3 regions of the Ensifer sp. LBL genome follow, and region 1 is predicted to be linked to each of the others. Evidence: predicted binding sites of a transcription regulator. Region 1 holds the regulator's gene; each other region holds the start of a gene.
The links. Region 1 encodes PhoB, which activates phosphate uptake and scavenging genes when phosphate is short. Its sites were predicted from a motif close to TGTCATNNANCTGTCAT; they were not measured.

Region 1 (2,199 bases):
TTCCCATTTCGCGCTGCAATGTCAACAAAACCAAGCCTTGCAGCGCAACATGAAGGGTCGATTCCTGGCAGCAGAAAAATCGTCCGGGAGGGCTTGCAAAAATGCAACGCCGGCCGAGCAAGTTGGGGAAAACTACGAAATCGATTCGGCCTGATTCCCGGGACTCTTGCCACAGAGTCCAGCGGTCAGTACGTTAACATTCAATTACTAGACGCATGCGGCGGACCTAGTCACCAAAAGAGTTATCGCGTTTGCAACCCCGGGGTTCAGCCGGGGTGCGGTGAGGGATTCTGCCATCCCCAACGCTGAGAACGGAGAGTGCAGAAATGAACTGGACTGACGAGCGGGTGGAGAAACTGAAGAAGCTTTGGTCCGAGGGCCTGAGCGCGAGCCAGATCGCGGCACAGCTCGGCGGCGTCAGCCGTAACGCTGTCATCGGCAAGGTTCACCGCCTGAGCCTGCCAGGTCGCGCCAAGGCCGGCGGTAGCACCACGACGGCGGCCCGTCCGAAGCGCCCGACTTCGGCACCGCGTGCGCCGAACTACGCTTCGCGCGTTTCGGCCCGCCCGGTTGCACGCGCGGCCGGCGCTGTCGTTCTCAAGGAAGAAATCGAAGTCGATCTCGTTGCCGAGCAGGATTTCAGCACCCGGACCGACGTTGTCGTGCCGATGTCGCGCCGCCTCGAGCTGACCCAGCTCACCGAGCGCACCTGCAAGTGGCCGATCGGCGACCCGCTGAAGGAAGAGTTTCACTTCTGCGGCAACGATTCCCCGGAATCCTCGCCTTACTGCACCTTCCATGCGCGGTTGGCCTACCAGCCGTCGGGTGAGCGCCGCAGGGCCCGCTAAGAAGCCGGACAGCATCAATAAAAAAGGGGCCGATCGGCCCCTTTTTTTGTTGGCGACTCCCGGATCTGTCAGCTTTCGAGCGAATAGCCGGCGCCGCGAACGGTGCGGATAACGTCCGGCATGTTCGAGAAATTCAGAGCCTTGCGCAGGCGACCGACATGCACGTCGACGGTGCGTTCGTCGACATAGATGTCATGGCCCCAGACGCCATCCAGAAGCTGCGAGCGCGAGAAGACGCGGCCCGGCGAGGACATCAAGAACTCCAGAAGACGAAACTCGGTCGGGCCGAGGCGCACTTCGCGGCTGCGGCGGTGAACGCGATGGGTCTCGCGGTCGAGTTCGATGTCGCCGCAGCGAAGCAGCGTCGACAGGACCTCGGGCTTTGCCCGGCGCAGCATCGCCTTGACGCGCGCCATCAGCTCCGGCGTGGAGAATGGCTTGACCACATAGTCGTCGGCGCCGGTCGCCAAACCCCGGACGCGCTCGCTTTCCTCGCCGCGCGCCGTCAGCATGATGATCGGCAGGCGCTCCGTCTCGGGGCGCTGGCGCAGCCGGCGGCAAAGCTCGATGCCGGAAACACCGGGCAGCATCCAGTCGAGGATGAGCAGGTCGGGCAGCCGCTCCTGAAGCCGGATCTCCGCCTCGTCGCCCCTCAGGATCGTGTCGACGTCGAAGCCCTCGGCTTCCAGATTGTAACGCAGCAGAACGCTCAGCGCCTCTTCGTCTTCGACTACGGCGATTTTTGGCAACATCAGGTAACGTCTCCTTACCGCGGGCGACCCTTGGGCTCATCGGCCCGGCCGGCGCTCAGACACTCTAAATCTGGAGCACGTCCGCCGATTTCAAAGGCGGGGCGAAAACCGCGTGCTTCAGATACAGGAATTCGGGGCCGCGACCGAAGCCGCGACCGGATCAGATTTCAAAGGGCATGCATGCTTACGGCGCGCTCGGCGCTCAGTCGTTGACCGAGCCCAGTGTCGAAGTGGTGTCATCCTTCGGACGCTCGCCTTCCGGCTGAGCACCCGTCGCCATGTAATAGATCGTCTCAGCGATATTGGTCGCGTGGTCGCCGATGCGCTCGATGTTCTTGGCGCAGAACAGAAGATGCGTGCAGGGCGTGATGTTGCGCGGATCTTCCATCATGTAGGTCAGAAGCTCGCGGAACAGCGAGGTGTAGATCGCATCGATCTCCTCGTCGCGCTCGCGGATGCTGTTGGCCTTCTCCGGCGAGCGCGAAGCGTAGACGTCGAGCACTTCCTTGAGCTGGACCAGAGCCAGCTCTGCCAGGTGCTCCAGGCCGCGGGCGAGCTTGCGCGGAATGCCGGATCCGGCAACCGCGATCACGCGCTTG
Region 2 (2,199 bases), on a different contig from region 1:
TTTTCGATCTTGTGGCGCAGAAGCGGAATTTCAGCTGCCTGGCGGGTGTAGGCCGAGGAGGTGAACAGGCCGACGATGCGCAACTCGCCAGCGACGTTGCCGTCGGCGTCGAAGCGCTTGACGCCGATATAGTCCATGTAGGCGCGGCGATGCACGACCGACTTGACGTTGGCCTTGGTGACGATCAGAAAATCGGGGCCATCGAGGAAGGCGAGAATTTCAGGTGTGGTCAGCACCGCGTCCTTGCCCTGGCGCAGAACGCGCACATCCGGGTTGGAGAGGATGCCGAGGCCCCTGCCCTTGCCGCGTTCGACGGCTGCCTTCTCGCCCTTGCCCGAATAGGTGTATTCGCGCATGCCGAGGAAGGTGAAGTTGTTGTCTCGCAGCCAGCGAAGGAAGGCGAGCGCCTCGTCGCGGTCGCTCTTCTTGCGCGTCGCGTTGTAGGTTTCGAGTTCCGACATGGCCTGATCGAGCAAGGTCGTCATCGCCGGCCAGTCGTGCACGGTCTGGTGGACCTGCTCCAGCACGTCGCGGATGCGGTTGCTGAGCTGCTCCGCCTCGACGGGCGCAAGCTTGGTCAGGTGGATCTGGATATGGCTGACGCGGTGCGACGGATCGCTTTCCTCTTCCGGATCGAAGAGCTTTGCCGGCTTGCCCGGTTCCTTGACCAGGATGGGATGGATCGCGAGGTGAATGTCACGGTGGGTGCTGGTGATTTCCCCCATGACCGAGTCATAGAGGAACGGCATGTTGCGTTCGGTTACGGCGATGACCGATACCTCGGTACCACCCGGCGCGATGCCGGCGACGGCTTCGACCGAAACCTGCGGCTTGCCGCCGTCCCAGCGGGCGAGTTCACGAGCCGCATGGGCTGCGGTCAGCGCCAGCATGTCCGCCGAATAGAGATCGAGGTCATCGTTGCTGGCCCCACCGAAGAGGATCTCCGGCGCCAGCGCCTCGACGCCCAGTTTGATGGCGGCCGCCTTCGCTGCGTCGATGTGTCTGTCCCGCTTCGGATTGTATTTCACGCCCATGAAGTCTCTCCCATTCATGATAGGCCAAACCCTATCAGAACCATGGCTAATGGCGACCGCTTTTTACGCTGATTTCGGCAAAATCGAGCCCAAAATCGGAGAATTTCACGTGAAAACAGCTTAAATCCATTTAAATCGAAGGTAATTTCGCGAAAATTGCTCGAAAATCGAAGAAAAAGCACGAAAACGCCAGAGGCTTCTCCGGAGCCTATCTGCCATCGGCTGTTGACAGGGCGGTGACAGTCGGGTGAACAGAGTTTCGAGATCGTAGGATTGGACTGGTCGATGCCCGAAATGCCTTCCCTGCCCGGCGCCGTCATCGTCATCTCGAGCCATGTCGTGCGCGGCAAGGTGGGCAACAGGGCCGTGGTCTTCGCGCTGGAGACCCTGGGGCATCCGGTCTGGGCCCTGCCGACCGTCATCCTCCCCTGGCATCCGGGCCATGGCCGCTCGACGCGGATCGCCATTTCCGATCAGGATTTCGGGGCGGTGATCGATGACCTCATTGCAGCACCCTGGGCCGGAGAGGTGCGCGCCGTGCTTTCGGGCTACCTCGGCTCGGCGGGACAGGCGGAAGCTGTGGCGCGGCTGGTGACGGCGCTGAAGGAGCGCAATCCCAAGCTGATCTATGCCTGCGACCCCGTGGTCGGCGATGCCGGTGGTCTCTATGTGCCGGAAACCACGGCGGTTGCCATTCGCGACCGCCTGCTGCCGCTTGCAAATCTTGCGACCCCGAACCGCTACGAGCTTGCTTGGCTCGCTGGCGCGACGCTGGAGACGAACACGGCGATCCTCGACGCGGCGCTCGGCCTTGGTCCGGCCCGCGTGCTGGTGACGTCCGCCGTGCCGATGATGAGCGGCGGGACCGGCAATCTCTTTCTTTCGGGCAACCACGCGCTGCTTGCCGAACATCGTCTGGTCGAAAACCCGCCGAACGGCACGGGCGACCTGTTGGCGGCGGTGTTTCTCGCCCGAATCCTTGAAGGACTTTCAGAGGAACGCGCCTTGCAGATGGCGACGGCGAGCGTATTTGAGATCATCGCGCGGAGCGTCAAGCGCGGCGCAGATGAATTGACCATCGAGCAGGACGCGTCGAGCCTCTCGACGCCCATGGCGATGGTGCAGATGCGCCGGCTGGTTCATCCGAATCAGATGCGGCGCAAGT
Region 3 (2,199 bases), on a different contig from region 1:
CGCTGGCAACCGTGCCCGCGGAGATATCGGCAATCTTGCCGTCGCGGATCAGCACCGAACCATCGAGGATACTATCCTCGAGGACGATGCGGGCGTTGGTCAAAACCTGTTCTTTGCTCATCTCATGCGATCTTTCGTTGGGTGTCGCTGCCGAGCGGCAGCAAGGAGCGGACAGTAAAGGGTGCGCCGCGCTCCGGTTCGACGAAGAGCGCGACTGACGTGACGTGAAGTGGTTTGCCGATATGCTCGGCAAAGGTGGTTTCGAGCGCGGTACGCATCACGCCGCCGGTTTCCGTGGGTACCGGGCCGGTCAAGGTCAGGTGGAACTGGAACTCTTCGAAAACATAGGGATAGCCCCATTCTCTGAGGTAGCGCCTCTGGCGCTCAGGCAGGCTGTTTGGCTTGCGGCGGGCAAAGTCGGCGTCCGACAGCGGCGCACGGAACGGGTCGAAGCGGTGAACGGCGTCTTCGGCCAAATCCTGCAGGTCGGCGCAAGGCGCGGACGGCACGAGAGCGAAGAACGGACCCAACTGATGCAGCACGATCTCGGGGATCTCGAACGGGTCGAGGTCGGCGGCAAAGCACTCGAAAATACTGAGAAGCTCGTCTTCGTCCCGGCCTTCGGCAAGTTCGAAAGGCGCCTTCAGTGTGCCGTGAAAACCGTAGCGCCGCGGGTCGGCCGTCAGTGCGCGTTGCGTCTCTTCGTCAATCCCGGCGATCGTCGGAAGCGTGAGGTCTTCGCCGGTAAAGGCATCGCGCCCCAGCCAACGGGACGCGACCTGCGACAGCCGGCTGTCCGCTGGCGGCGCGAAATAGATGGCATAACGCACGGTTTTCACTTTCTTGTAGCGACCGGCCCGCCAGGGCGGCGGGTCGATTGTTTGCGGGATGCGATGCGCAGCTAGCCGATTTCCATGACAACATCATGATGGCGGACACGCAAATGCTTGGCTGTCGTCAATGTGCCTTGCTGCCCATCAGGCGCGAACGGCACGCGTTCGAGATGCTGTCGAAAATAAAGACAACCAGCAAGATCAGAAGCACCATATAGGCGACATTTTCCCAATCGGAATTGGTACGCATCGCTTCCCAGAGTTTCAGGCCGATGCCGCCGGCGCCGACGGCGCCGATGATCGTTGCCGAACGGGTGTTCGATTCCCAGAAATAAAGCGCCTGGCTGGCAAAGACCGGCAACACCTGCGGAAGCACGCCGAAGCGTTGCACCGTAAGCGGCGTCGCCCCGACCGACTTCACGCCTTCGCGCTGCTTGTCGTCGATGTTTTCCAGCGCTTCGGAGTAGAGCTTTCCGAGTGTGCCGGTGTCGGTGAAGAAGATCGCCGAGATACCGGCAAGCGGTCCGGGGCCGAAGGCGCGGGTGAAAAACAGTGCCCAGATGAACATGTCCACCGACCGCAGGAAGTCGAAAAAGCGCTTGACCACCTGGTTGGTCAGGAAGCTCGGGGTGATGTTGCGGGCGGCCAGGAAGCAGAGCGGGAAGGCGATCAGCGACGCAAAGAGCGTGCCGACGAAGGCCATGACGACGGTCTGTAGCAGCTTCGTCCAGACGTCGAGATGCTGCCACTCGGCATTATAGAGGATGTTGTTCCAGGCAAGCGACAGGTTGGAACGGGCCGGATCGATGCGCTCGCCTGATGTGATGAGCGAGGCGACTTCCCCATAGCTTTTTCCGAAGAAGGGCGAGTTGGTGTCGAACAGGAAGTTCGCCCAGCCGAAGAAGCGGTTTCGGACGGAAACCTCGTCGCCTTCGACTTCCGCCCAGCCGGTGGCACCGAAGGCAAGCACGATCTTTTCGCCGGGCCGCTTCTGTGTTGCCCAGGCGGGCAATACGCCCTGCGGCCGCACCGTGTCGGCGCCGTCGACGGCCATGACAAGCGTGTCGCCGCCATGGGTCGCCTTCACCAGGCCATCGGCGATCTCGATCCTGGTCGAGCGGTTGTAGGTGACGACGACGCGCGTCAGGACTTCTTCCGTCCGTGTTTCGACACGGCTCTGCGTTTCCGTGGCGGTGGGGCCGCCGAGCGCGGAACCGGGGGCCATGAAGCTGAAGGACGAGCTAGACTTCGGCTTTGCCACCTGCGCGGTGGCGGCCGGTATTTCGACCTGGCGCGTCACCGTCTGCCTGTCGAGTTCCACCCAATCCGGATTGGGATTGGGCCCGAGCGGCGAATTGCGCTGATA

Region 2: the regulator PhoB is predicted to act here: its motif matches at 1,260-1,276, upstream of OKW20_RS23645 (NAD-glutamate dehydrogenase).
Region 3: the regulator PhoB is predicted to act here: its motif matches at 915-931, upstream of OKW20_RS27575 (DUF1045 domain-containing protein).

The regions. Positions count from the first base shown of each region.
Region 1 is NZ_JBNDJY010000001.1:1,001,367-1,003,565, forward strand. It holds gene OKW20_RS04895 (GcrA family cell cycle regulator) at 327-848, shown strand; gene phoB (phosphate regulon transcriptional regulator PhoB) at 917-1,600, opposite strand; gene phoU (phosphate signaling complex protein PhoU) at 1,803-2,199, opposite strand, start outside.
Region 2 is NZ_JBNDJY010000006.1:108,539-110,737, forward strand. It holds gene OKW20_RS23645 (NAD-glutamate dehydrogenase) at 1-1,034, opposite strand, end outside; gene pdxY (pyridoxal kinase PdxY) at 1,320-2,199, shown strand, end outside.
Region 3 is NZ_JBNDJY010000008.1:97,821-100,019, reverse strand. It holds gene OKW20_RS27580 (alpha-D-ribose 1-methylphosphonate 5-triphosphate diphosphatase) at 1-121, opposite strand, end outside; gene OKW20_RS27575 (DUF1045 domain-containing protein) at 123-830, opposite strand; gene phnE (phosphonate ABC transporter, permease protein PhnE) at 958-2,199, opposite strand, start outside.